One region of the Burkholderia sp. AU33423 genome, then DNA from elsewhere that is predicted to be linked to it. Evidence: predicted binding sites of a transcription regulator. Region 1 holds the regulator's gene; each other region holds the start of a gene.
What was found. The regulator LexA, encoded in region 1, represses DNA repair genes until DNA is damaged. The targets are predictions, from matches to a motif close to ACTGTATNNNNATACAGT.

Region 2: CFB50_RS22255 (DUF2471 family protein) is a predicted target of LexA. The motif match lies at 2,715-2,732, and genes of this name have one in related genera.
Region 3: recA (recombinase RecA) is a predicted target of LexA. The motif match lies at 4,810-4,827, and genes of this name have one in related genera.
Region 4: imuA (translesion DNA synthesis-associated protein ImuA) is a predicted target of LexA. The motif match lies at 2,681-2,698, and genes of this name have one in related genera.

What each region holds. Positions count from the first base shown of each region.
Region 1 covers NZ_NKFH01000004.1:1,286,620-1,293,877, forward strand. Annotated here, with positions in the region: gene CFB50_RS08755 (universal stress protein) at 108-605, shown strand; gene CFB50_RS08760 (DUF2939 domain-containing protein) at 703-1,413, opposite strand; gene CFB50_RS08765 (hypothetical protein) at 1,443-1,778, opposite strand; gene lexA (transcriptional repressor LexA) at 1,804-2,451, opposite strand; gene CFB50_RS08780 (sulfate ABC transporter substrate-binding protein) at 2,716-3,753, shown strand; gene cysT (sulfate ABC transporter permease subunit CysT) at 3,876-4,769, shown strand; gene cysW (sulfate ABC transporter permease subunit CysW) at 4,766-5,710, shown strand; gene CFB50_RS08795 (sulfate/molybdate ABC transporter ATP-binding protein) at 5,724-6,782, shown strand; gene CFB50_RS08800 (CysB family HTH-type transcriptional regulator) at 6,858-7,258, shown strand, end outside.
Region 2 covers NZ_NKFH01000007.1:816,562-823,819, forward strand. Annotated here, with positions in the region: gene CFB50_RS22250 (NADPH-dependent 2,4-dienoyl-CoA reductase) at 17-2,050, shown strand; gene CFB50_RS22255 (DUF2471 family protein) at 2,247-2,651, opposite strand; gene CFB50_RS22260 (LysR family transcriptional regulator) at 2,816-3,709, opposite strand; gene CFB50_RS22265 (NAD(P)H-dependent oxidoreductase) at 3,796-4,584, shown strand; gene CFB50_RS22270 (hypothetical protein) at 4,735-5,919, shown strand; gene catC (muconolactone Delta-isomerase) at 6,025-6,315, opposite strand; gene catA (catechol 1,2-dioxygenase) at 6,359-7,258, opposite strand, start outside.
Region 3 covers NZ_NKFH01000005.1:466,703-473,960, reverse strand. Annotated here, with positions in the region: gene CFB50_RS14725 (hypothetical protein) at 1-114, opposite strand, end outside; tRNA gene CFB50_RS14720 (tRNA-Met) at 283-359, opposite strand; gene CFB50_RS14710 (MFS transporter) at 518-2,176, opposite strand; gene CFB50_RS14705 (sensor histidine kinase) at 2,413-3,969, opposite strand; gene CFB50_RS14700 (response regulator transcription factor) at 3,987-4,715, opposite strand; gene recA (recombinase RecA) at 4,902-5,975, shown strand; gene recX (recombination regulator RecX) at 5,975-6,844, shown strand; gene CFB50_RS14685 (DUF2889 domain-containing protein) at 6,991-7,258, shown strand, end outside.
Region 4 covers NZ_NKFH01000005.1:694,513-701,770, reverse strand. Annotated here, with positions in the region: gene CFB50_RS15730 (pilus assembly protein TadG-related protein) at 1,343-2,410, shown strand; gene imuA (translesion DNA synthesis-associated protein ImuA) at 2,799-3,491, shown strand; gene CFB50_RS15720 (Y-family DNA polymerase) at 3,424-4,920, shown strand; gene CFB50_RS15715 (error-prone DNA polymerase) at 4,927-7,258, shown strand, end outside.

The DNA.
Region 1 (7,258 bases):
TCGCGCGCGAGCCGAGCGGGGCGAATCAGCGTTTTCCATCCCTTGCGTCCTGAATTGCGGCGCACCATGATGAATGCGTAGGCTCGGTGTTGCGACAGGGAGGTTTCATGGCTAGCTACAACAAGATTTTGCTGTGTTACGACGGCACGCTCGAAGGACGCAAGGCACTGCGTTGTGGCGCCAATCTCGCGATGGACCTGAAGGCCGAGACGCATTTGCTGTCGGTGGTCGACATGCGCTCGAGCATTGCACAGAGCGCGGGTTTGCTGACCGACGTCGCGTGCGGCCGGTTCGAGGAAACCGCGCGTGAAATCCTGCAGGAAGGGGTGAACTGGCTGCGCGAGCGCGGTGTGCAGGCCGAAGGCCATTTCGCGTTCGGCTATCCGATCGACGAAATCGCGAATCTCGCGACGGAGCTGAAGGCCGACCTCGTCGTCGTCGGCCATCGGTGCCGCAGCGGGTTGTCCAGATGGTGGATGGGGTCGGGCAACACGCAACTGCTCGATCGCGTGAACTGCAGCATCCTGGTTGCGTGTTCGTCGGCGCAGGAGCAGAAGGAAGAAATCGCGCGGGAGCGTGAAGCGGCCACGGCGAACGGCAAATGATCCAATGATTCGATGACTGCCTGACCGGCGAATCGTGCCGGTCGGGCGTCGTGTCACGTCCGTGGGCCGGGCGCTGACCGCGGCCATTCAAGACCGGTCAAGCGTGCATGTCGATCGCGGACAACTTCCACGAGAACAGGCCGAAGCGGTGGAATATCGCCGCATAGCGCGTGCCGTCGGCACTGCGCTGGTAGGTCACGACGAATTCATCGATATTCCGGTACCCGGCGCTGGTTTGCTGCTGGTGCGGCGTATGCGTTGCATCGACCGGGCTGGCCGGTGCGGCAGCGGCGGGTGGCGGCGATGACGCAGTTGGAGCGGCCGCATTGCTGCCCGGAGCGGCTGCGCTCGCCGGGGGAGCCGGATTGGCTGCAGGCGCAGCCGGCGCATTGCTGCCCGGCGGCAGATTCGACCATTCGGGTGGACGCTCACCTGGATTGCCACGCGGTGGCAATCCGCTCATCAGCGCGGCTACGCCTTCCGGGGTCGCGTACGCATCGACCAGCGGGCCGATCAGTGCCGACCCGATCAGCGCGCCGATCACCGCGAACGGATTGTTTTTCTTCACCGCGTCGATCCGGCGCATCAACTCTTCCGTGACCTGCTGCTTCAGGCTGATGCGCAGCGACGGGAAATCGACATATTCACTGATGGCTTGCGCATCGCGCGCATCGATCGCCGATTTCAGGCGACCGAGCGCGACGTACGGCGACGCGTACGCATAGCCGATCGCCGTAATGATGGCGACGGCCAGCACGGCGATCAGCAGGGGCTTGAGCCGCCATGCGCGGCCCGAAGATCCGGTCACGTTGCCTCCGGTGCGGGGATGTTCCGCAATCAGAGACCGCCTGGCGTGGCCGATCGTTCCTCTGCGATGCAGCGATCGATCATCCGGCACACGGCATCGATCGTGCCGACCATGATCAGGCGCGAACGGCCGTGATAGACGCGCACCGGTGCACGGCGCGCGGGTTCGGCGTGATTCAGGCCGGCGTTCAGCGATACCCGCGCGAAAGCGGGTAGCGCCGACGGCAGCAGGGACGCCTGCCGTTCGACTGCGACTTCTTCTTGCACAGGCGCCGCCGCGGACAGCGGTGCGCAGGGCGTGCGGCCGCGCAGGTGACGCAGGCGGCCGAATTGACGGAAAGGCAGCAGACGGGCAAGGCGTTCCATGATGTTCTCCTAGCGAGACGGAATGTCAGAGTTCGCCCGAGCGAATCAGCCCGACGGCGATGCCTTCCAGCGCGAATTCCGCGCTGCCGGCCTTGACGAAGATGTTTTCGTAATCCGGGTTCTCCGCGATCAGTTCGAGACCGCCAGGCCGGCGCATCAAGCGCTTGACCGTGACGTCGTCGCCGAGGCGCGCGACGATGATCTGGCCGTCCTTCGCTTCCGTGCGCTTCTGCACGGCGAGGAGGTCGCCGTCGAGGATGCCGGCGTCGCGCATCGACAGGCCGCGCACTTTCAGCAGGTAGTCGGGCTTGCTGGAGAACAGCGCGGGATCGCACGCGTAATGCTGCGAGATGTGCTCCTGCGCAAGGATCGGGCTACCGGCTGCGACGCGGCCGACGAGCGGCAGCGACAACTGCATCAGGCCGGCGTGCGGCAGCGTGAACTGGTGCGGGGCATCGTCGATGCCGAGCAGGCGGATGCCGCGCGACGCGCCGGCGGCCAGCTCGATCACACCCTTGCGCGCCAGCGCGCGCAGGTGCTCCTCGGCCGCATTCGGCGAACTGAAGCCCAGTTCGGCCGCGATCTCGGCACGGGTGGGCGGGAATCCGGAGCGCTCGATCGCGCGACGGATCAAGTCGAACACTTGCTGCTGACGGGCGGTGAGTTTGGTCATGGCTCAACTGTATGGATAGACAGTGAGCTGTATTTTTATACAGTAGTCCGCGAATTTCAAGTGTTACTTGAGGTTCGACGCGATCACGCCGGTTCCGACGCGATTTCACGACGCCCGGACGCCGGTTCATCCGCCACAACCGTCCATCCCGTCTGCGTTAGCACTTTTGAGTATTAAAAAATAAGGAACGATTATTTTTAATCATGTAACCCGTTCGTTAGACTGGCCCGACATCGCAATACCGACAACACTGGAGAACCAAGGATGGGCAAGCGCAACACGGGGCTGGTGGGCGGAGTGGGCCGCCTGATCGCAACACTCGCGCTGGGCGCGGCGGCGGCGCTGGGCGTCGCGACGCACGCACAGGCCGATACGACCTTCCTGAACGTGTCGTACGACCCGACGCGCGAGCTGTATCAGGACTTCAACCAGGCGTTCGGCAAGGAGTGGAAGGCGAAGACGGGCGAGACCGTCAACTTCAAGCAGTCGCACGGCGGTTCGGGCGCGCAGGCGCGCTCGGTGCTCGACGGCCTGCAGGCCGACGTCGTCACGCTGGCGCTCGCGTACGACATCGATGCCCTCGCGAACAAGGGGCTCGTCAACAAGGACTGGCAGAAGCGCCTGCCCGACAACGCGTCGCCGTACACGTCGACGATCGTGTTCCTGGTGCGCAAGGGCAATCCGAAGGGGATCAAGGACTGGGACGACCTGACCAAGCCGGGCATCTCGATCGTCACGCCGAATCCGAAGACGTCGGGCGGCGCGCGCTGGAACTACCTGGCCGCATGGGCCTATGCGGTGCACAAGCCGGGCGGCAACGAGCAGACGGCGAAGGAATTCGTCACGAAGCTCTACAAGAACGCCGGTGTGCTTGATTCGGGCGCGCGCGGCGCGACCACGAGCTTCGTGCAGCGCGGGATCGGCGACGTGCTGATCGCATGGGAAAACGAGGCATTCCTGTCGGTCAAGGAATTCGGTACCGACAAGTTCGAGATCGTCGTGCCGTCGGTGAGCATCCTGGCCGAACCGCCCGTCGCGGTGGTCGACAAGGTGGTCGACAAGAAGGGCACGCGCAAGCTGGCCGATGCATACCTGAACTTCCTGTACAGCCCGCAGGGCCAGGAGATCGCGGCGCGCAACTACTACCGGCCGCGTTCGAAGAACGTGCCGGCGGAGCTGACGAAGCAGTTCCCGAAGCTGAAGCTGTACACGGTCGACGATACCTTCGGCGGCTGGACGAATGCGCAGAAGACGCATTTCGCGGACGGCGGCGTGTTCGATTCGATCTACAAGCCGCAGTAACGCCATAACGACAGCGGCGCGCCACGATAGCGCGCCGCATCCCCGACGGCCCGCCGGCGCGATTCACTGCGCCGGCGTTTGCGTCGGACCCATGAGCAGCACCGACCCAGCAAGAGCATCCGATGACGACGTACACCTTTCGCAAGCCGAGCGCGCTGCCCGGTTTCGGCGTGACGCTAGGCATCACGGTGGCCTATTTGAGCCTCGTGGTGCTGATACCGCTCGCCGCCACGTTCCTGAAGACCGCGACACTGTCGTGGGAGCAGTTCGTCACCGCCGTCACGTCGCCGCGCGTGCTCGCGTCGTACCGGCTGACGTTCTCCGCCGCGCTCGGCGGCGCGCTGATCAACGCCGTGTTCGGTTTCCTCGTCGCGTGGGTGCTCGTGCGCTACACGTTCCCGTTCAAGCGGCTCGTCGATGCGATCGTCGACCTGCCGTTTGCACTTCCGACGTCGGTCGCCGGCATTTCGCTCGCGGCCGTTTACGCGACCAACGGCTGGGTCGGCCAGTATCTGGCGCCGCTCGGCATCAAGATCGCGTTCACGCCGGCCGGCGTGCTGGTCGCGCTGACCTTCATCGGGCTGCCGTTCGTCGTGCGCACGGTGCAGCCGGTGCTCGAGGATTTCGAGCGCGAGCAGGAAGAGGCCGCCGCGTGCCTCGGCGCGTCGCGCTGGCTGACGTTCCGCCGCGTCGTGCTGCCGGCCGTGCTGCCGGCGCTCCTCACCGGGTTCGCGCTCTCGTTCGCGCGCGCGCTCGGCGAATACGGCTCGGTGATCTTCATCGCCGGCAACGTGCCGATGAAATCCGAGATCACGTCGCTGCTCATCATCACGAAGCTCGAGCAGTACGACTACGCGGGCGCGACCGCGCTCGCGGTCGTGATGCTCGTCGTGTCGTTCCTGATGCTGCTGCTGATCAACACGCTGCAGTGGTATCTGCAGCGCCGCACGAGCAAGGGCGCGAGCGGCCCCGCGCCCGCCGCCGTCATCGCTACCGCAGCAGGAGGCCAGCAATGAGCCAGGAGGCCACCGTCGTGCTGAAAACCCCGTCGCCGGCCGCACGCGCCGCGAAACGGCTCGACCCCGTCAGCGAGTCACGCGTCGTTCGCTGGCTGCTCACGGGCATCGCGCTGGCGTTCCTCGCATTCTTCCTCGTCGTGCCGCTCGCCGCGGTGTTCGTCGAGGCGCTGCGCAAGGGCGTCGGCTTCTATTTCGAATCGCTGGCCGATCCCGATGCGTGGTCGGCGATCAAGCTGACACTGACCGTCGCCGTGATCGCGGTGCCGCTGAACCTCGTGTTCGGCGTGTGTGCATCGTGGGCGATCGCGAAGTTCGAATTCCGCGGCAAGGCGCTGCTGACGACGCTGATCGACCTGCCGTTCTCGGTGTCGCCGGTGATCTCGGGCCTTGTATACGTGCTGTTGTTCGGCGCGCAAGGCTGGCTCGGGCCGTGGCTGCAGGAGCACGACGTGCAGATCATCTTCGCGGTGCCGGGCATCGTGCTCGCGACGATCTTCGTCACGTTCCCGTTCGTCGCGCGCGAACTGATTCCGCTGATGCAGGCGCAAGGCACCGACGAGGAAGAAGCCGCGCGCGTGCTTGGCGCGTCGGGCTGGCAGATCTTCCGCCGCGTGACGCTGCCGAACGTGAGGTGGGGCCTGCTGTATGGCGTGATCCTGTGCAATGCGCGCGCGATGGGCGAGTTCGGCGCGGTGTCGGTCGTATCCGGCCACATCCGCGGCGTGACCGACACGATGCCGCTGCACGTGGAGATCCTGTACAACGAATACAACTTCGCGGCGGCGTTCGCGGTGGCGTCGGTGCTGGCGCTGCTCGCGCTCGTCACGCTCGCGCTGAAGCTGATCGCCGAGCGTCATCTCGCGGCCGAACTGGCCGACGCGCACGACGCCGTTCCCGCACATGCCGGCCCCGTCGGCGCCGTTTCGTCGAAATCGTAAAGAGGCAACCAGAATGGGTATCACCGTCCGTAACCTTCAGAAGCGCTTCGGCGATTTCACGGCGCTCGACAACGTATCGCTCGACTTCCCGCCGGGCGAGCTGGTCGCGCTGCTCGGGCCGTCCGGCTGCGGCAAGACCACGCTGCTGCGCGTGATCGCGGGCCTCGAGCACGCGGACGCCGGCCAGGTCGTGCTGCAGGGGCTCGACGTGGCATCCGTCGGCGCGCGCGACCGCCAGGTCGGCTTCGTGTTCCAGCACTACGCACTGTTCCGCCACATGACGGTCTTCGAGAACGTCGCGTTCGGGCTGCGCGTGAAGCCGCGCCGCGAGCGGCCGTCGGAAAGCGCGATCCGCGAGAAGGTGCACGAGTTGCTGAAGCTCGTGCAGCTCGACTGGCTCGCGCAGCGCTATCCGTCCGAGCTGTCGGGCGGCCAGCGCCAGCGCATCGCGCTCGCCCGCGCGCTCGCGGTCGAGCCGAAGGTGCTGCTGCTCGACGAGCCGTTCGGCGCGCTCGACGCGAAGGTCCGCAAGGAGCTGCGCGGCTGGTTGCGTCGTCTGCACGACGACCTGCACATCTCGACGATCTTCGTCACGCACGACCAGGAGGAGGCGCTGGAAGTCGCGGACCGCATCGTCGTGCTGAACCGCGGCCACGTCGAGCAGGTCGGCAGCCCGCAGGACGTCTACGATCATCCGCAGAGCGCATTCGTCTACGAGTTCCTCGGTGCGGCCAACCGGTTGCCGGGCACGGTCGCCGGGCGCGGCTTCGTCGCCGAGGGGGCGGCCGCGCCGATCGAGGTCGACGCCGATTTCGCCGGTCCCGCGAACGCCTATGTGCGCCCGCACGACCTTCAGCTGTGGCCGGTCGGCGAAGGGCACCGCGACGGCATCGCGGTGGACGTGCGCCGCGTGATCCCGCTCGGCGGCTCGGTGCGCGTGGAGCTCGAGGCGCGTGCGGGCGGCGCGCTCGAGGCCGAACTCGATCGCGACGCATGGCGGGCGCTGTCGCTGCAGGTCGGCGACGGTGCGACGGCCGTGCCGCGCGCGGTGCGTGTGTTTCCCGCGCGTTGACGAGCAAATACAGGGCAGGGGGCGGAACATGCTCCGAATCGACAATCAAACAACGACAGCCTAAGAGGCATACCCATGAATTTTCAGCAATTGCGGTTCGTGCGCGAAGCGGTGCGCCAGAACATGAACCTGACGGAAGTCGCGAACGTGCTGTACACGTCGCAGTCGGGCGTGTCGAAGCAGATCAAGGATCTCGAGGATGAGCTGGGCGTCGACATCTTCATCCGGCGCGGCAAGCGGCTGACGGGGCTCACGGAGCCCGGCAAGGCCGTGCATCAGCTGATCGAGCGGATGCTGCTCGACGCCGAGAACCTGCGCCGCGTCGCGCGCCAGTTCGCCGACCAGGACAGCGGCCACCTCGTCGTCGCGACGACGCACACGCAGGCGCGCTACGCACTGCCGAAGGTGATCCGCCAGTTCACCGACGTGTTCCCGAAGGTGCATCTCGCGCTGCGTCAGGGCAGCCCGCAGCAGAT
Region 2 (7,258 bases), on a different contig from region 1:
AATTGGCACGATCATCATGACCACGACCTTTCCCCACCTGCTCGCACCGCTCGACCTCGGCTTCACGACGCTGAAGAACCGCGTGCTGATGGGCTCGATGCATACGGGCCTCGAGGACAGCCGCAAGACGCTGCCGCGGCTTGCCGAATATTTCGCCGAACGCGCCCGCGGCGGGGTCGGCCTGATCGTGACGGGCGGTTTCGCGCCGAACGTGGCCGGCTGGACCAAGCCGTTCGGCGGCACGCTGATGACGTCGGCCGCCGCGCGGCGGCATCGCGAGATCACGGATGCCGTGCATGCGGAGGATGGCAAGATCGCGCTGCAGATCCTGCATACGGGACGCTACGGCTATCACCCGTTCGCGGTCGCGCCGTCGAAGATCAAGTCGCCGATCTCGCCGTTCGCGCCGCACGAACTGAGCGCACGCGGTGTCGAGCGGCAGATTCGCGCGTTCGTCCGCTGCGCGAAGCTCGCGCGTGAAGCCGGGTATGACGGCGTCGAGATCATGGGCTCCGAAGGCTACCTGATCAACCAGTTCATCTCGATGCATACGAACAAGCGCACCGACCAGTGGGGCGGTTCGTACGAGAACCGCATCCGTTTGCCGATCGAGATCATCGAGCGCACGCGCGAAGCGGTCGGCCGCGACTTCATCCTGATCTACCGGCTGTCGATGCTCGACCTGATTCCGGACGGCAGCGACTGGAGCGAAACCGTGCAGCTCGCGAAGGCCGTCGAGCGCGCCGGCGCGACCATCATCAACACGGGGATCGGCTGGCACGAGGCGCGTGTGCCGACGATCGCGACGTCGGTGCCGCGCGGCGCGTTCGCATGGGTGACGAAGAAGATGAAGGGCGAGGTCGGCATTCCGCTCGTGACCACCAACCGGATCAACCGTCCCGAAGTGGCCGAGCAGATTCTCGCGGACGGTTGCGCAGACATGGTGTCGATGGCCCGCCCGCTGCTCGCGGATGCGGAGTTCGTGGTCAAGGCCGCGCAGGGCCGTGCCGACGAGATCAATACGTGCATCGGCTGCAACCAGGCGTGCCTCGATCACGCGTTCAAGAACAAGATCGCGTCGTGCCTGCTGAATCCGCGCGCGTGCCACGAGACGGAACTGAAATACACGCCCGCCGCGCAGCCGAAGCGCATCGCGGTGGTCGGCGCGGGGCCGGCCGGGCTCGCATGCTCGACCGTGCTCGCGCAGCGCGGCCATCAGGTCGACCTGTTCGATGGCGCGGCCGAGATCGGCGGCCAGTTCAACATGGCGAAGCGGATTCCGGGCAAGGAAGAGTTTCACGAAGCGCTGAGCTACTTCGGCCGCCAGGTCGAACTGACCGGCGTGAACCTGCACCTGAACCGCCGCGTCGATGCGAGCGACCTGATCGCGGGCGGCTACGATGAGATCGTGCTCGCAACCGGCGTCGCGCCGCGCGATCCGAAGATCCCGGGGCAGGACGGGCCGAACGTGCTCAGCTACATCGACGTGCTCGCGGGCCGGCAGCCGGTCGGCCGGCGTGTTGCGGTGGTCGGCGCGGGCGGGATCGGCTTCGATGTCGCCGAGTATCTGGTGCAGGAGGGCGAATCGCCGGCGCTCGACCTGGAAGAGTGGAAGGCCGAGTGGGGCGTGACCGACCCGGCCGCGACGCGTGGCGGCGTGACGCGTGCGCAGGCGACCGCGCCCGCGCGCGAAGTGACGCTGCTGCAGCGCAAGGCCGCGCCGCTCGGCAAGGGGCTCGGCAAGACGACCGGCTGGATTCACCGCGCGACGCTGAAGATGAAGCAGGTGAAGATGATCGGCGGCGTGAACTACGAACGGATCGATGCGCGTGGCCTGCACGTGTCATACGGCGAGCAGCGCACCGATCACGAGCTGATCGAAGCCGACACGATCGTGCTCTGTACGGGGCAGGAGCCTCAGCGCGCGTTGCTCGTGCCGCTGCAGGCGGCCGGGCGCTCGGTGCACCTGATCGGCGGCGCGGAACTGGCCGCCGAACTCGACGCGAAGCGCGCGATCGATCAGGGCTCACGGCTCGCCGCGCGGCTGTAACGGGCGGTCGCTGCAACGGCCACGGAGAAGGTACGCCGCGTGGCGATGAACCGCCTGCGCGGCCGTTCGCGGCTCACCGTCTGCTGCACCGATTCGCCGGCGCAGGACTGAAACGAGCCGCCACGCCGGCCGCGTCGCCACGCAACGTGGCGGCGCTACCCCGACAGACCGTGGCGGCGATTGGCCATCACACGGCTCAGGCCGCTTCGGCCCGTTCTTCCTCTTCCGCTTCCAGCATCGCCTTGACGATCAGGTAGATGGCCGGCAGGTCGTCATCGTCGCGGCGCCAGTCGACCGGCTCCTCGACATCCGCGGCGACCAGGCGGCTGTCGCGCAGCCGGATGAACGCGTCGACGACGGCCGGATCGTTGCGGCTCAGGAAGCCGGCATTCGAGAATGCCAGCTCTTCGACGTTCAGCAGCGCCTGCCAGCTCATCGTGCGGACGGCCGCGGGATGGGTGCGGCGCCGCAGGCCGAGCGCCCGCTGCGCGGGGCCGCCCGCGACACGCTGCAGATCGACGACCGCCCGCTGCGCGGCGCGCTCGAAGTGGACGGGGTTGAAGCCGGGTTGCTCGGGATCGAATGCGGATGCCTGGAACATGGTCGCCTCACAAAAGTCCGTTCGTCTGTGAATGACGGAATTCGGGTCAAATGGTGCAAAAGCACTGTAAATATATACAGTGTTCGGCGCGGTTTCAAGCCCCGGATGAAGGATTTCGTGCGATGGCGATCGAAGCGGGCGCCCGCACCGGGCAGGCGACCGCTCTACACCGCTGCCGCGATCGTCTCCCGCAACCACCGATGCGCCGGATCGCGATGCACGCGTTCGTGCCACAGCATCGACATTTCGTAGCCGGGCACGTCGACGGGCGCTTCCACGACACGCAGCGCGGGCACGTCGCGCACCAGACGCTCAGGCACCATCGCGACGAGATCGGTGCTGGCCACGGCCGACATCACGAACAGGAAATGCGGCACCGACAGCACGACGCGCCGCGTGGCGCCCACCTTCGCGAGCGCTTCGTCCGTCACGCCGATGAAGCCGCCACCGTCGGGCGACACGATCACGTGCTCGAGCGTGCCGAACTGCGCGAGGGTCGGGCGCCGCTTCAGCTTCGGGTGCCCGGCGCGGCCGATGAGCACGTAACGCTCGGCGAACAGCGGCAAGCGTCGCATGCCGGGCGGCGACGCTTCGGTCATATGAAAGACGAGATCGATGCCGTTTCGTTCGGTATCCTGCTCGATGCGCGGCGGTACCAGCTCGACCACGGCGAGGCGCGTCGCGGGTGCGGCCGAACGCAGCGTGTTCAGCGCGGGCAGTACGATCGTCGATTCGCCATAGTCGGTCGCGGCCACACGCCACGTGTTCGTCGCGGTCGCGGGATCGAACGGCGTGGCCGGAATCACCGCGCGCTCGACCGCTTCGAGCGCATCGCGCAACGGTTCGCGCAGCGCTTCCGCGCGCGCGGTCGGCCGCATTCCACGCGGCCCCGGCAGCAGCAGCGGATCGCCGAACACGTCACGCAGCTTCTGCAATTGCACGCTCACCGACGGCTGCGACATGTTCAGTTTTTCGGCCGCGCGCGTGACGTTGTGCTCGGCGAGCAGCACGTCCAGCGTGACGAGCAGATTGAGATCGAGTCGTCTGAGATTATTCATGGCTATACCTGGAATATCAGGAATTCATTTCAAATATACCGTTGGCGGCGGCATCCTGCTGTCATTCAATCCACGGAGTACCGAACATGAATGTGCTGATCGTCTATGCCCATCCCGAACCGCGTTCGCTGAACGGCGCATTGCGCGACTTTTCCGTCGCGCATCTCGAAGCGGCCAGCCACACGGTGCAGGTGACCGACCTGTATGCGATGAACTGGAAGGCAGCATTCGACGCGGACGACTTGACCGGGCGTGAGCCGGATGCGCGTTTCGATCCGTCGAACGACTCGAAGCACGCGTTTGCAACCGGTACGCAGCGCGAAGACATCGTGCGCGAGCAGGACAAGCTGCGGTGGGCCGATGCGGTGATCCTGCAGTTCCCGCTGTGGTGGTTCTCGATGCCGGCAATCATGAAGGGCTGGTTCGAGCGCGTGTATGCGTGCGGCTTCGCTTACGGCGTGGGCGAGCATTCCGACACGCACTGGGGCGATCGCTATGGTGAAGGTTCGTTTGCCGGCAAGCGCGCGATGGTGATCGTCACGACGGGCGGGTGGGAGTCGCATTACAGCCCGCGCGGCATCAACGGGCCGATCGACGATGTGCTGTTTCCGATCCAGCACGGCGTGCTGTATTACCCGGGGTTCGATGTGCTGCCGCCGTTCGTGATCTACCGGACGGGGAAGATGAACGAAGCGCGCTTCGACGAAACGCGCGCGGCGCTCGGCAAGCGCCTGGACGAACTGTGGACGACGCAGCCGATTCCGTTCCGCCGGCAGAACGCGGGCGATTACGAGATTCCGGCGTTGACGCTGAAGGACGAAATCGTGCCGGGGAAGGTGGGATTTGCGGCGCATCTGGCGCACGAGCATGGATGATGCATGGCGCGGCCCGCGAGAGAAAGCGACGCGCGGGCATATCGACACCTGCGCCCAAATGAAGTAGTTTCCGGTGATCGACACGATTCGTCTGCACAATAAGCCGGCACGGTCTGTGCAGCGAATCGGTCTCGACGGAGAACAACAACGATGACTTTCGAACCACCGGGCCACGCAGAACCGATCGATGACAACCGCGCCGTCCTGCTGATCGAACTCGAAGCCGGCGGCTATCTGACGGAGGAGCAGGCGGCGCGCGTCACCCAGTGTCTGAGGGACGCACCGGCCGAGCTTCCCGACACCGATTCCGCGCGCAAAATGCTCGACTGGCTGATCGCCGAGGGCTATACGACGGCGGACGCCGAAGCGAAAGCCACGCATGAGCTGCTGGACGGCCGCTACGCGAGCGGCAACGCGAAACTCATCCTGCTGACGATGCTGGAGGAGATCGATCCGCCCCGCTTCAAACAGCATCTGGAAGAAACGGTCGCATCGATGCAGCGCGAGCAAAAGAAGAAGCAGATGCTGATCGGCTTCGGCGTCCTGGCTGCCGCGCTCGCGGTGGGCGCCTACCTGTTGTGGCCCGCATCGGCGCCCGCGTGCGGCGCGTCGAGCACCACCAAGGCGCTGAATTCGCTGTTGTTCGACGCGCGCAGGGACATGATGCTCAAGAACCCGATGCAGATGCTCGAACAGGGCAGCAAGTCGTTTCCGCACGTCAGCAACCCACGTGAAGTCGGCTACGACGAGGCCAATCGGGCGCGCGGCTGCCTGGCGGACGTGAGTATCGCCGACGAGCACGCGACGCTCGGCTATGTGGTCCGGCACGACGACAAGGACAAGAGCGCGTTTGTCGTGCAGACGTTCCCGCCCGAATACGTGACGGCTCGCTACAGTGCGCAGGGTCTCGATCCGAAGCTCGGCGCACCGCTCGGCCGCGACGTCATCAGCGCGGCTTTCATGGCGGGCGTCGCGCAACTCGACAAGAACGTGTCGGCGCGCATGCCGCGCTACGGCAAGCCGATGTTCGGCGACGACAAGCCGACGACGCTGACGAGCAACGTGCTCGGTGTCATGCCGGCCGCCGACTGCAAGCAGATCGACGGCGACCACGTGTCGTGTCCGTTGCTGATCGATTATCGCGACCGGCTGCTCGGTGCGATCGGCGCGCCGTCGATGCTGCAGTTGAAGGGCGATTTCACGTTCGTCAAGGACGGCAGCGGCTGGAAAACCGCCGACGATTTCGACAAGACGCTGATGCAGGCGATCGTCGCACGACGCGTCGCGAAGGTGTATGGCGACGACGTCGCCGACAAGATGGACACGAAGAAGTAGGGCGCGCGGCAACCTGATCTACCGCTGCGGATGACGAAATGAAACGGGCGGCCTGCGAGGCAATCGCAGGCCGCCCGTCTTTCTTGTCAGTGCTCGACCATATGCTTACCGATCGTCTTCCCGCACCGAAGACGGATGCCGGCACAGCGCCCGCACTTCCATCTCCATATACGGAAACAACGGCAGCTGACTCAGCAGGTCATGCAGCTGCTGCACGCTTTCGACATCGAAAATACTGACGTTCGCATACTGCCCGGCGATCCGCCACAAATGCCGCCAGGTCCCTTCGTTCATCAGCCGCTGGCACATCGCCTTTTCTTCCGCCTTCAGCGTGGCTGCCTTGACTGGATCCATGTCCGTCGGCAGACGGACGGTCATTTCCACATGAAACAGCATCCTGCACTCCTTGCGTTATCGGTTCGTCGAATCGGAAGGCCACTCACGCCTGGGCGCGGGCCCGCTCGACTTCGCTGCCCGGCACGTCCGGCTTTTCCTTGAGCAGCGAGAAATCGAAGTCGATCAGCGCGAACTGCCCGTCGACGCCATACGGTTTGCCTTCCGCGCCTTCGGCCTGCTTCACCGGCGGGATCAACCCGTCGCGCGTCGCGAACGCGAAGTCGTCCCACAGATGCGGATCGCCATCGATGTTGATCTGCGTCGTCAGCTTACGATAACCGTCCGCCGAAACGAAGAAGTGAATGTGCGCCGGACGATGGCCGTGGCGGCCGAGTTGGTCGAGCAGTTGCTCGGTCTTGCTGCCCGGTGGCACGCTGTAGCCGACCGGCAGCACGCTGCGGAAGCTGTAGCGGCCTTCGGCGTCGGTGCGGATCGAGCGGCGCAGGTTGAACGCGGGCTGCGACTGATCGAAGTACGAGTAGTTGCCGAGATGGTTCGCGTGCCATACCTCGACCAGTGCGTTCGCGATCGGCGCGCCATCGTGGCCGAGCACCTGGCCGCGCATGATCAGCGTCTGGCCCGGATCGGTGCCGTCGTCGAGACGCGCATGGCCGACCGATTCCGGCGCACCGGCGACATACAGCGGACCTTCGATCGTGCGCGGCGTGCCGCCCTGGATGCCGGCCTTTTCCTCGGCTTCGTCCATGCGCACGTCGAGGAAGCGCTCGAGGCCGAGGCCTGCCGCGATCAGCCCGAATTCGCGGCCGGCTTCGTTCAGGTAGTTCAGCGCCGTCCAGAATTCGCTCGGCTGCACGTCGAAGTCCTCGATCGTGTAGCAGATGTCCTTCACGATCCGGTTGACGATCGCGCGCACGCGCGGGTTGCCCGGCTTCTCGGCGGCGTCGTCGAAGGTCTTCAGCAGTGCGTCGATGGCTTGCTTGTT
Region 3 (7,258 bases), on a different contig from region 1:
GGGGTCGAGCAGGCGGGAGAGCGTCGGCGCACCGGCACCGGTATAGCAAAGCGCGACCGCCGCAAGGGCGAGGGCGGCGGTGCGCCATGTTTTGTCGGGGATGCTCGGAATCATCGGGTGACGTCGGCCGTGTACTGGACGGCGTCATTGTGCCTGCGAAGCAGGGCGGTGTTGATGCGCGACCGAGGCGGCGCGAAGGTCGGCTCGTGAAAGCGGAACCGGCGCATCGGAAGATGCAAATGAAAAAGCCGCTGTTCCTTTCGAAACAGCGGCTCTCGCATTTGGTGGCGAATCAGGGATTCGAACCCCGGACCTGCGGATTATGATTCCGTCGCTCTAACCGACTGAGCTAATTCGCCGAAGACTTGAATTATGTCGATCGGACGGTCGGCTGTCAATACCTTTTTCCATCTTTCCCGAAAAAAGTTGCCGGCGGCCCGTGCCGGCCTTCATGGCGGGCGGGAGCCGGTCCCCGGAAGGCGACTTTCCGCCGACCGTCCCCGCTGCGCACCCGCCATCAATCCTGCGCGTAGATGTTCGAGTCCTTCGTCTCCTTGACGAACAGCAGGCCGATCACGAACGTGGCCAGCGCGATCACGATCGGATACCAGAGGCCCGAGTAGATGTTGCCCTTCGCCGCGACGATCGCGAACGCGGTGGCCGGCAGGAAGCCGCCGAACCAGCCGTTGCCGATGTGATAGGGCAGCGACATCGACGTGTAGCGGATCCGCGTCGGGAACATCTCGACCAGCATCGCCGCGATCGGGCCGTAGACCATCGTCACGTAGATCACGAGGATCGTCAGGATCACGATCGTCATCGGCCAGTTGAGCTGCGCCGGGTCGGCCTTCGCCGGGTAGCCGGCCGATTTCAGCGTCGACGCGAGCGTCTTGTCGAACGCCGCGCCCTGCGCCTTCGCGTCGGCTGCCTTGCCTTCATAGGCGGGGATCACCGTGTCGCCGACCTTGATCTGGGCCGTCGCGCCAGCCGGTGCCGCGACGTTCTCGTAGTTCAGGCCGGCCTTCGCGAGCGCGCTCTTTGCGACGTCGCACGAGTTCGTGAACTTCGACGTGCCCACCGGGTTGAACTGGAACGAGCAGGCGGCCGGATCGGCGATGACCGTGATCGGCGCCTTCTGCGTCGCGACCTCGAGCTGCGGGTTCGCGTAGTGCGTGAGCGCCTTGAACAGCGGGAAGTAGGTCAGTGCCGCGATCAGGCAGCCCGCGAGGATGATCGGCTTGCGGCCGATCTTGTCCGACAGCGAGCCGAAGAACAGGAAGAACGGCGTGCCGATCAGGAGTGCGATCGCGATCAGGATGTTCGCACTCGCACCATCCACCTTCAGCGTCTGCGTGAGGAAGAACAGCGCGTAGAACTGGCCCGTGTACCACACGACGGCCTGGCCGGCGGTCAGGCCGACGAGCGCGAGGATCACGATCTTCAGGTTCTTCCACTGGCCGAACGCTTCGGTCAGCGGCGCCTTCGACGTCTTGCCTTCCGCCTTGATGCGCAGGAACACCGGCGATTCGTTCAACTGCAACCGGATCCACACCGACACCGCGAGCAGCAGGATCGACGCGACGAATGGCACGCGCCAGCCCCAGCTGCCGAACGCTTCCTCGCCGATGAGCGTGCGGATGCCCAGGATCACGAGCAGCGACAGGAACAGGCCGAGCGTGGCGGTCGTCTGGATCCACGCGGTGTAGAAGCCGCGACGGTTGGCCGGCGCATGCTCGGCGACGTAGGTCGCCGCGCCGCCGTACTCGCCGCCGAGCGCGAGGCCCTGCAACAGCCGCATCGCGATGAAGATCACGGGGGCGGCGATGCCGATCGACGCGTAGCCGGGCAGGAAGCCGACCACGAACGTCGAGAGGCCCATGATCACGATCGTCACGAGGAACGTGTGCTTGCGGCCGACGAGGTCGCCGAGGCGGCCGAACACGATCGCACCGAACGGCCGCACCGCGAAGCCGGCCGCGAAGCCGAGCAGCGTGAAGATGAAGGCGGCGGTTGGATTGACGCCGGAGAAGAAGCTCTTGCTGATGTAGGCCGCGAGCGAGCCGGCCAGGTAAAAGTCGTACCACTCGAACACGGTGCCGAGCGACGACGCGAAGATCACTTTCTTCTCTTCGCCCGTCATCGGCGAGTGGGAAATTTGCCCGCCTAACGTTGCCATGAGTCGTCTCCAAGTCCCTTGATATAGATGTGCGGCCGCCTTGGGTGGACGGGCCTGTCGAGGATTATTGGTACGGAAACTTACGGCCGACTGACTCGCGCGTGCAAAACGACTGCAGGTTAACCCGCGCCGAATCGATTGTTTCGTGCGCCCATCGTGGCGCGAAGTGCTTTGAACTTCTGGTAAATCTCAGATTTTGACCCAGTCGGGGCGTGCTGCGGCGGCGCACGTCAGGGTTAATCCGGGGCGGTTTCGGCCAGCGGCAAGCTGACGCGCACGAGCGTGCCGGCGAGGCGCGGTGCGTGCTGGTACACATGATCGTCGAGCGTCAGCGTGCCGCCGTGCTGCGTGGCGATCTCGCGCACGATCGCGAGTCCGAGGCCGCTGCCGTCGCCCTCGCGGCCGAGGATCCGGTAGAAGCGCTCGACGACGCGCTCGCGTTCGGCGGCCGGGATGCCCGGCCCCGTGTCCTCGACTTCGAGATGCACGAGTCGCGCCGCGGGCTCGGCGCGCACGCGCACCGTGATGCGGCCGCCGTCCGGCGTGTAGCGGATCGCGTTGTCGATCAGGTTGCCGAGCATCTCGCGCAGCATCACCGGATTGCCGTCGACGTCGAGCGGCGTGTCGTCCGTCGAGTCCGGCGGGCCTTCGTAGCCGAGATCCATCCGTTTCGCGAGCGCGGCCTGCACCCAGTCGCGCACCGCGCGCCGCGCGAGCGTGGCGATCTCGACCGGCTCGAACGTCAGCCCGCTCGCGCGGTTCTCGGCGCGCGCCAGCGCAAGCAACTGCGTGACGAGCCGCGCGGCCTGCTCGGAGCTCGTCGCGATCTGCTCGAGCGAGCGCTGCACGTCGGGCGGGACGGGGTGGCGCAGCGCGAACTCGGCCTGCGTGCGCAGGCCCGCGAGCGGCGTCTTCATCTGATGGGCGGCGTCGGCGATGAAGCGCTTCTGCAGCGCCATGTTCTGTTCGAGGCGGGCGAGCAGGTCGTTGAACGACGTGACGAGCGGCTCGATCTCGGGCGGCGCGCGCTGCGCCTCGACCGGCGACAGGTCGTCGGGCCGCCGCGCGCGGATGTGCGCCTGCAGCGCGTTGAGCGGCGCGAGCCCGCGCGACAGCCCGAACCAGACCAGCAGGATCGCGAGCGGCAGGATCACGAACTGCGGCAGGATCACGCCCTTGATGATGTCGTTCGCGAGCGCGTTGCGCTTGTCCAGCGTTTCGCCGACCTGCACGAGCACGGGCTGCGGGTTGCCCGATTGCGGCAGCGCGACCGTCGTATACGCGACGCGCACGTCGTTGCCGCGCAGCAGGTCGTCGCGGAACATGACGACGCCTGGCGGCGGGCGGTCCTCGTCGCGCGGCAGCGGCATGTCGGCTTCGCCCGCGACCAGCTCGCCGCGTGTGCCGAGCACCTGGAAGTACACGCTGTCGACGTTGTCCGCGCGCAGGAAGTCGCGGGTCTGCTCCGGCAGCGTCAGCTCGGCGACACCATTCACCGGATGGATCTGCCGCGCGAGCACATAGGCGTTGGTCTCGAGCGCGCGGTCGAACGGGCCGTTCGCGATCGTCTTCGCGACCAGATAGGTGACGGCGATGCTCATCGGCCACAGCAGCAGCAGCGGCGCGAGCATCCAGTCGAGGATCTCGCCGAACAGCGAGCGCGGGCGCGGCGCCTCGGGCGCATCGGTTTCGTCGGGCGGCGCGAACGGGTTCTCGTAGCGCGCGTCGCGCGCTTCGTCGGCGGCCGACGACGGCGCGCCGGTCGGGGGGCGGGTATGGGCCGGCGTGGCCATCGCGGCGACGCCCGGGTTCAGCGCAGCGGCGTGCCGGCCACCGCGGGCTGGGGCGCTGCCGTGTCGGCCGGCGCGGCGGGCGCGACCTTTTCGAGGCAATAGCCGAGGCCGCGCACGGTCGAGATTCGTACGCCGCTGGGTTCGATCTTCTTGCGCAGCCGGTGCACGTAGACTTCGATCGCGTTGTTGCTGACTTCCTCGCCCCACTCACAGAGATGGTCGACGAGCTGCTCCTTCGACACGAGCCGGCCGATCCGCTGCAGCAGCACCTCGAGCAGGCCGAGCTCGCGGGCGGAGAGGTCGAGCACGTGATCGTTCGCATACGCGATCCGGCCGACCTGGTCGAACGCGAGCGAGCCGTGGCGCACGACGGTCGGGCCGCCGCCCGCGCCGCGCCGGGTCAGCGCGCGCACGCGCGCCTCGAGCTCGTTGAGCGCGAACGGCTTGGCCATGTAGTCGTCGGCGCCGAGGTCGAGCCCCTTCACGCGCTCGTCGACGCTGTCGGCGGCCGTCAGGATCAGCACGGGGAGATTGGAATTGCGGGCGCGCAGGCGCTTGAGCACGTCGAGCCCGGGCATTTTCGGGAGCCCGAGATCGAGGATCAGCAGGTCGAATGTCTGCATCGACAGCGCGGTATCGGCGTCGACACCGGTCTTCACGTGGTCGACCGCATAGCCCGATTGGCGGAGTGACCGGGTGAGGCCGTCCGCGAGTATGCTGTCGTCTTCCGCGATGAGAATTCGCATGGTGCTGACCGATGGCCGGCGGGGCGTTCGCGCCGGCCGGCTGTCTCCGAAGTTATTCGTGTACAACGCTCTGCATTGCGGGCTTGCACAAAACACTGTTTTTTTATACAGTGTCTGCATTCGTGGGCAGCGCTTGAAAGTGGCGCGCCTCTAACAGACGCTGCTCATCATAGCAAAGGACGATTCATGGAAGATAGCAAGAAGGGCTCCGGGATGACCGCCGAGAAGAGCAAGGCGCTGGCCGCCGCGCTTGCCCAGATCGAGAAGCAGTTCGGCAAGGGCTCGATCATGCGCATGGGCGACGGCGAGGCGGCCGAGAACATCCAGGTCGTGTCCACGGGCTCGCTCGGTCTCGATATCGCGCTCGGCGTCGGCGGCCTGCCGCGCGGCCGGGTGGTCGAAATCTACGGCCCGGAATCGTCCGGTAAAACCACGCTCACGCTGCAGGTCATCGCCGAACTGCAGAAGATCGGCGGCACCGCAGCCTTCATCGACGCCGAGCACGCGCTCGACGTCCAGTACGCGTCGAAGCTCGGCGTGAACGTGCCGGAGCTGCTGATCTCGCAGCCGGACACCGGCGAGCAGGCGCTTGAAATCACCGACGCGCTGGTGCGCTCGGGCTCGATCGACATGATCGTCATCGACTCGGTCGCGGCGCTTGTGCCGAAGGCCGAAATCGAAGGCGAGATGGGCGATTCGCTGCCGGGTCTGCAGGCCCGCCTGATGTCGCAGGCGCTGCGCAAGCTGACCGGCACGATCAAGCGCACGAACTGCCTGGTGATCTTCATCAACCAGATCCGGATGAAGATCGGCGTGATGTTCGGCAACCCGGAAACCACGACGGGCGGCAACGCGCTGAAGTTCTACTCGTCGGTGCGTCTCGACATCCGCCGGATCGGCTCGATCAAGAAGAACGACGAGGTGATCGGCAACGAAACCCGCGTGAAGGTCGTCAAGAACAAGGTGTCGCCGCCGTTCCGCGAAGCGATCTTCGACATCCTGTATGGCGAAGGCATTTCGCGTCAGGGCGAGATTATCGATCTCGGCGTGCAGGCGAAGATCGTCGACAAGGCCGGCGCCTGGTACAGCTACAACGGCGAGAAGATCGGCCAAGGCAAGGACAACGCGCGTGAATTCCTGCGCGAGAATCCGGAAATCGCACGCGAGATCGAGAACCGCATTCGCGAATCGCTTGGCGTGGTCGCCATGCCCGATGGTGCAGGCCAGGACGAAGCCGAGGCGATGGACGAAGAAGAGTGATGGTCGGGCGCCGAGGTCAGGCTGGCGAGCCGGAGGAGAGCGACGTGCCCGAAGCGGCGGGTCGCTCCGGCCGGCGAGCCGGATCCTCGGACGCCGATCGGCGGGGCGCAGGCAGCGATGCCGCGAACCGCACCGCGACGAGGGCATCCGACGATGCCCTCGTTTCGTTTGAGATTGCCGCACCGGACGATCCGTTCGACGACGATGAATCGTTCGACGCGCACGACCGCTCCCGCCGTCGTGTTTCCGGTGTCAGCTTCCCGGGCGATCGCGCAGCCGATGCATCGGCGCCGGCCAGGGAGGATGTTTATACGCGCAGCAGTCAGCATCCGCGCCGCACACGTCGCGCGCCGGGTGCTTCTTCCAGCACGTCATCAGGTGACGCCCCGGGCGCTACCGAGCGCAAGTCATCGAAGCCTCAGCGATCGCTGAAGGGCCGCGCGCTCGGCTATCTATCCCGCCGTGAATACAGTCGCACGGAACTCGCGCGCAAGCTCGCGCCCTACGTCGGCGAAGACGAGTCCGTCGACCCTGTGCTCGATGCGCTGGAAAAGGAAGGCTGGCTGTCCGATGCGCGCTTTGCCGAGAGTCTCGTGCATCGTCGCGCGTCGCGTGTCGGCGTCGCACGCATCGTCAGCGAGCTGAAGCGTCATGCGGTGGGCGACACGCTCGTCGAGGAGGTGAATGCCCAACTCCGCGAGACCGAATGGGCGCGTGCGCAGGCGGTCTGGCGCAAGAAATTCGGTGCACTGCCGCAAACGCCGGCCGAGCGTGCGAAGCAGGCGCGTTTTCTCGCCGCACGCGGCTTCTCGAGTGCGACCATCGTGAAGTTGCTGAAGGTCGGCGACGATTTCCTGATCGACGACTGACCGCGCCGATCGCGCGCGTGGCGCGCGATTTTGCTGCAACGCAACCGCTTCCGGACAGGCGGGAATACCCGCCGTCGCGTCCACCTGTCTCAAATACCCAATATGCTAAAATCCACGGGTTTTCCTCTTCGGCCTCAACCTCCAGCATGCCGCTATCCGAGCCCGTGCCCCGTCAGTTGCGACATCAACGCGCAATCCGAGCGGAAGCTTACGAGCGCGGCGACGGCTTGTGGGACATCGAAGCCTGCCTGACCGACCACAAGCCGCGCGATGTCGCGCTTGCGTCGGGCATCCGGCCCCAGGGCCTGCCGATCCACGAACTCTGGCTGCGCGTGACTATCGATCGTGACCTCAATGTCGTCGACGCCGAAGCGTCTTCGGAATGGGTTCCCTATCCCGGTCACTGTCAATCCG
Region 4 (7,258 bases), on a different contig from region 1:
GCGCAGTTGGCACTCTGTCACGAGCGATACCCCGATTTTTGCGACTGCCCCGTTCGTGCGCGAAGTTCGCGCAGGCGAAGCTATTGCTGATGGTCTTCATCGTCGTTTCCCCGACTGACTTATTGACGAGTTGTCTGCGCCAAATCCTTGTTACGTCGTGTCGACTGCTCGCCGGTGCGACATATAAGGCAAGCAGCGTGCCACCCATTATTACGTCGACGGTTGCGTGCCCAAAACCGCCTACGCAACGAAACGCATCGCCGAGAAAAGCACTTTTTGTTTCAGGAATGTATCGTCAGAGCGACCGAATGCGCAGGCCGAGACCGTTAAGCACGAGCAGGTAATGCCCGGCTCGGCAGCAAAATTCGCGCGGGGATGCTCGCCAATCGATCGCCTCGACCGATGTTTCAACTCTGAAATGTGCCCGTCGGTCAAGCGGGCAGTGCCTGTGGCCATGCGTTCGAACAGCCCGCCGCGGCCAAGCCTATGGCTCGCAGTGCCCAGACGACCGGAAATCGATTCACTTGATGTTCGGCCGGCCAACGTATCAGCGATCGATACGGTTCGGTGCGGTGCGATTTTCGAAAACCCGATCAAAGCTGATTCAATCGTGTAACCACTGCGAGGTGACACAGTGTTGGCAGGGGCGGTAATCGAATCATGGAGACCGGCAGCGAACGTTGAACGTTTGCAGGTGGGTTAACTCGCGTTCCGGTGAACGACTCGGCTGAGTACGCTGCACGTGTGCATCCCCATGCACATGTCAACAAGCTTGTTTTGAGCCCGCTTCGAGCGGGCTTTTTTTCACAAGATGGTTTACGTCCACCTAACCGCATGCCCGCTGCGCCCGGCGCTGATCGCCTGGCGCATTGGTATTGTTCGCTGCATGCGTGGGCAGAATTGACACGTCTGGCTGGGTCAAAATGCTCCGACGGCATCACTGTCGCACCGCTCACCCCGCGAGTTGTCCGATACGCCGCCCGCCGCAGTCTCGAAGTCCGTTGAGGCCGTCGGGTTCAACGATGAAGGCGGTCTTCGATGGCCGGCTTTGACGATTCAGATTTTCCGACTTGCACTTGAAATCGTCACTTTGCGCCCTTTGAAAACCCTCGAGAATTGAGCTATACCGTTATTCGCAGTCCGGAAGTCATCGTGTCGGGCAGACGGGGCGAATTCACAGGATGGCGCACAAACGAGGGCGAGATCGGGATACAAGTATCTCGATCATTACAGCAACGCCGTGATCCGTTCGGATCGTGAGCTTTCAATGTATGGGGCGGTGTGCCCGGCCTCTCGAGCCCTATCGCCGTCAAACAATACGAAGCGATGAGGGATGCGATATATGCAATGTGCATCACATCAGCATCGAAATGCTATTTCTCACGATCGGCATCCGGGGGGCCTCCAGCGACAACGTGGTTCCGTAGCGCTATTCTTCGTTCTGTTCTTGATCCCGCTTCTGTCGTTCGGCGCCTTGGCAATCGATATCGCGTGGGTCTCTGTCGTCAAGAACGAGCTGCAGAATGCCGCCGACGCAGCTGCGCTGGCCGGTGCTGCGAAGCTGACTTCCGCCGGCGCATCGACGCTGAATTGGTCCCAAGCCACGGTCGCGGCCAACAATGCTGTCACCCTGAATCGAGCTGCTGGGGCAGTCCTATCGACGGGCACTGTATCCACCGGCTATTGGAATTTGGCGCGAAGCCCGTATGGAATGCAATCGACGTCCATTAAGCCCGGCACTTACGATGCTCCTGGCGTGCAGGTAACCGTTTCTCGCACGACAAACGTCAATGGCGGCCAGATCCCGTTGCTTCTGGGACGCCTACTTGGGATTCCGGGCGCGTCCGGGACCGCGACCGCCGTCGCCGTCGTTACGTCGCCCGGCGAGATCGGTGCCGGAGGGGTGTTTCCAATCGCGGTAGACGAGTGCGTTTATGGGCTGTACTGGAACTCGGCGACAAACCAGCCGCTTGTGAACCCGCTGACCGGCGGGCCGTACGAGATCCTGATTACCAACGGGCAATTGTATGGTGCGGCGTGCATTGCCGGCACATGGACATCATTCTTGGCAAACGCCAACGACGTGCCAACGCTGACCGGGCTCATGGAGAACGGAAACCCCGCACCACTGAGTATTGGCGACAATATCTATCTTGTCCCTGGTACGAAAACTGCTCTCTATGGTTCGGTGCCCGTTGGCGCGACGGTAGTCATGCCCGTCGTTTCGCAAAGCGCGACTAAATCCTATGTGCCGATCGTCGCATTCGCGGCGTTCCAGATCGATGCTTCGGTCGGAGGTAGCGGCAAATACATCCTCGGTCACTTCGTCGCTGGCTACCGATCGAGCGCCGCCGTGAGCGGCACTGGGCCGAACTACGGCATCTATGGCCCGCCAAAGCTTGCGTTATAAGCATGCCGGATGCCAGCTTGGCGCCTCGGGGTTCGCTCGGCAGAGCCGCCAGTCACCACCACTGCCCCCCACTGCATCGTGTAGTCAGCAAGTCCATGATTACTTTGGCTATTGAATCGGGGCTACAGCACCGCCAGGCCGAGGTGGGTCTCACCGGAAAGTGGCACGGGAGTCAAAGGAACCCTAAGCGCTCCCTCGACCGAGGGCAGATCGGATACGGCGGCTGGATCTCGGCGGGTCCCCGCAATCTCGAAATCTTGCGCTAGAATGACTGTATATTTATACAGTATTCGGGAGCCTGATCGTGAATCGTACCGACGCGGCCGCTTCGCAGATACGTGCCCCCAAGGAACGGGCGAGTTCTATCGATGCTCTCCTCGACTCAAGTATGTATTCGATGACGGGGGGAATAACGCTGTGGCGCGGCTCGCAGCTCGCGCGCGGCGGTCCGCGCACGATCGAGACCGGCTTCGCGCCGCTGTCGGCCGAGCTGCCGGGCGGCGGCTGGCCGGTCGGCGGGCTCGTCGAACTGCTGGCCGCGCAGCCGGGCTGCGGCGAGATGCGGCTGCTCGCGCCCGCGCTCGCGCGCACCGTCAGCGCCCGGCGGCCACTCGCGCTCGTCGCGCCGCCGCAGTCGCCGCATGCGACCGCGCTCGCCAGTCTCGGCGTGCCGGCCGACGCGCTGCTGTGGTTGCGTGCCGGCAGCCACACGGATGCGTTGTGGGCCGCCGAGCAGGCACTCAAGACCGGTTGTTGCGGCGCGCTGCTGCTGTGGCAGGACGCGCGGCCCGATGCGCTGCGGCGCCTGCATCTCGCGGCCGCGCGCACGGGCGACACGCTGTTCGTGATGCTGCGCCCGCTGTCGGCCGAGCGGCAGCCGTCGCCGGCCGTGCTGCGCGTCGCGCTGTACCCGGTGCCGGGCGGCGTGTCCCTCGACATCGTCAAGCGTCGCGGCCCCGCCCGCAGCGAGCCGCTCGTGCTCGACCTGCCGTCGCCCATCGTGGAGAGCCGCTATGCGCGTCTTGCTCGGCATCCATCTGCCGCGCCTGCCGCTCGACGTGTGCGTCGCGCCTCCGTCTGACGGCGAGGCGGGCGACGCCGGCGGCGCAGGCTGTGCGGTGCTCGAGCAGGGGGTCGTGCTGATCGCCGACGCGGCCGCGCGCCGGCAGGGCGTGCGCGCGGGCATGAAGCGCGGCGGCGTGCTCACGCTCGCGCCGCACACGCAGCTCGTCGAACGCGATCCCGCGCGCGAGGCCGATGCGCTGCGCGCGGTCGCGCTCGCGCTGCTGCGCTTCTCGCCGTGCGTCGCGCTCGGCGACGAAGCCACGCTGCTCGTCGACGTCGGCCCGAGCCTGCGCTTGTTCGGCGGGTTGCCGTCGCTGTGCCGCCAGGTCCGCGCGACGCTCGCGGCGCTCGGCTATGCGGCGCGCCTGTCCGCCGCGCCGACCGGGGGCGGTGCGTGGCTGCTCGCGCGTGTGTCGGCTCGTGCGCGCATCCGGCGCCGCGTCGCGAGCCCGGCCTCGCTTGTCCGTGCGCTCGACAGGCTGCCCTGTGTGCTGCTGCCCGACGCGCGTCCGTATGCGGGCTGGTTCGACGGCCTCGGTTGCCGCACGCTCGCCGATCTGCGCGGCCTGCCGCGCGCGGGGCTGCAGCGTCGCTGCGGTCCCGCGTTGCTGGCCGCGCTCGATCGTGCGTATGGCGACGCGGTCGAGCCGCTTGCATGGATGGCGGTGCCGCCGGTGTTCGACGTGCGGCTCGAATTGCAGGAGCGGGTCGAATACGCGGAAGCCGTGTTGTTCGTGGCGCGGCGGCTCGTCGTGCAGCTGTGCGGCTGGCTGGCCGCGCGGCACCTGTCGCTGGCCGCGATGACGTTCGATCTCGAACACGAGCGCGGCCGCCAGGCCGTGCCGCCGACGCCGCTCGAGCTCGCGTTCGCGTCGCCCGTGCGTGACGACGCGCATTTCATGCGGCTGCTCGGCGAGCGGCTCGCGCGCGTCGAGTTGCCGGCCGCGGTGATTGCCGTGCGTCTGAAGGCCACGCGCGTCGAATCGGTCGCGCCGCCGGCCGACGATCTGTTCCCCGAGCCGGGCGGCACGCGCGAGACGCGCGCGCGGCTGTTCGAGCTGCTGGTCGCGCGGCTCGGCGCGGACAACGTGCTGCGCGCGGCGCCCGTCGCCGATCACCGGCCCGAGGCGGCGAACCGCTGGCTGCCGCTCGACGCGCAGGCCGGCAAGCCGGCCGGCGGGCCGCCGGCCGTGCCGCCGAGGCCGGCGTGGTTGCTGGCGGAGCCGCTGCCGCTGTTGATGCGCGGGGAGCGGCCGGTATTTCATACGCCGCTCAGGATGATGTCGTCGGTGGAGCGGATCGAGGCCGGATGGTTCGACGGTCAGCTCGCTGCGCGCGATTACTGCGTCGCGCAGGACGAGGCTGGTGCGTGCTATTGGGTGTTCAAGGAGCGGGCGGGGAGCGAGGCCGAGCCGCGCTGGTTCCTGCACGGCCTGTTCGGGTGAACGGTCATGGTTGCGGAATTCAGCTGGCTGCCCGATTACGCGGAGTTGTTCTGCCGTTCGAACTTTTCGTTCCTGCATGGCGCGTCGCATGCGGAGGAACTGGTCGAGCGCGCGTTCGAGCTCGGCTATCGCGGGATCGCGATCACCGACGAATGCTCGCTTGCCGGCGCGCCGCGCATGCACGTCGCGGCGAAGGCGAAGGGGTTGCCGCTCGTCATCGGTTCGTATTTCGAAGTTACGCCGGATGAAGTCGCACCCGGCCACGATCCGGGTCCGGGCGCGTTCGGGCTCGTGTTGCTTGCGCAAAATCGTGAAGGCTACGGCAACCTGTCCGAACTGATTTCGTGGCGGAGGATGGCGTCGCCGAAGGGCACTTACAAGCTGACGTCGCGGATGCTGTCGGCGCCGCCTGCCGAGTTTGCGCACTTGCGCGGCATGCCCGACTGCTTTGCGATCCTCGTGCCCGCGTATCCGGTACGTGCCGATGTACTCGATGCGCAGGTCGCGTGGTTTCGCGCGACGTTCGGCGAGCGGGCGCGGCTCGGGCTCGTGCAACTGCAGCGCGCGCTGGACGGTGCGCAGCGCGAGGAGATTCGCGCGGCGGGCGAACGGCGCGGCGTGCGCATCGTCGCGCTGGGCGACGTGACGATGCACCGGCGCTCGTGCAAGGAACTACAGGACGTGATGACGGCGATTCGCGTCGGCATGCCGGTTTCCGAGTGCGGGTATGCGCTTGCGCCGAATGCGGAACAGCATTTGCGTGGGCGGAACCGGATCGGGAATCTGTTCTCGCCGGAGGAGATTGCGGAGACGTGCGCGATTCTCGATGCGTGTCCTTTCGAACTGGACTCGCTGCGCTACGAGTATCCCGACGAGATCGTGCCGAAGGGGCATACGCCGACGAGCTATCTGGAGCAGGAAACCATGGCCGGGGCGGCCACACGCTATCCGCAAGGTGTGCCGGAGAAGGTGTCGAAGCAGATCCGGTATGAACTCGACCTGATCGCGCAACTGAGTTACGAGCCGTTCTTCCTGACCGTCTACGACATCGTCAAATACGCGCGCAGCCAGAACATCCTGTGCCAGGGGCGTGGCTCGGCGGCGAACTCGGTCGTCTGCTTCTGCCTCGGCATCACCGAGGTGAATCCCGAGCAAAGCACGATGCTGTTCGAGCGCTTCATCAGCGCGGAACGCGGTGAGCCGCCCGATATCGACGTCGACTTCGAGCATCAGCGCCGGGAAGAGGTGATTCAGCATATCTACGAAAAATACGGACACAACCGCGCAGCACTCGCAGCCGCCGTATCGACGTATCGTCCGCGCGGCGTGCTGCGCGAAACCGGCAAGGCGCTCGGCGTCGATCCGATGCTGGTCGATCGCGTCGCGAAAGCGCATCGCTGGTTCGACGGTAGCCGCGACCTGCTGCAGCAATTCTCGACGATCGGGCTCGATCCCGAGACGCCGCTCATCCAGGCATGGGCCCGGCTCGCCGCGCGGCTCCTCAACTTTCCGCGTCATCTGTCGCAGCACTCGGGCGGCTTCGTGATCAGCCGCGGCAAGCTCACGCGGCTCGTGCCGGTCGAGAACGCGGCGATGGACGGGCGGCGCGTGATCCAGTGGGATAAAGACGACCTCGAATCGCTCAAGCTGATGAAGGTCGACGTGCTCGCGCTCGGCATGCTGTCGGCGCTGCATCGCGCATTCGACATGCGTACCGCGTGGCGCGGGCCGCCGGAGCCGGATGGCGAGCCGTTCACGCTGAAGCACATTCCGCAGGATGACAAGGCGACCTACGACATGATCTGTCGTGCCGACACGGTCGGCGTGTTCCAGATCGAATCGCGCGCGCAGATGTCGATGCTGCCGCGCCTGCGCCCGGAGACTTACTACGATCTGGTGATCGAGGTTGCGATCGTGCGGCCGGGGCCGATCCAGGGCGGGGCCGTGCACCCCTATCTGAAACGCCGCCAGGGACTCGAAAAGGTCAGTTATCCGAAGGAGGACCTGAAGCCTGCACTCGAGCGTACGTACGGCGTGCCGATCTTCCAGGAACAGGTGATGCAGATCGCGATGATCGCGGCAGGCTTCACGCCCGGCGAGGCGGATGAACTGCGCCGCGCGATGGCCGCGTGGAAGCGCAAGGGCAATCTCGAGAAATATCACCGCAAGATCGTCGACGGGATGCGCGAGCGCGACTATCCGCCCGACTTCGCCGAACAGATCTTCGAACAGATCAAGGGCTTCGGCGATTACGGTTTCCCCGAAAGCCACGCAGCCAGCTTCGCGAAACTCGCGTACGCCAGCAGCTGGCTCAAATGCCACGAACCGGCGATCTTCC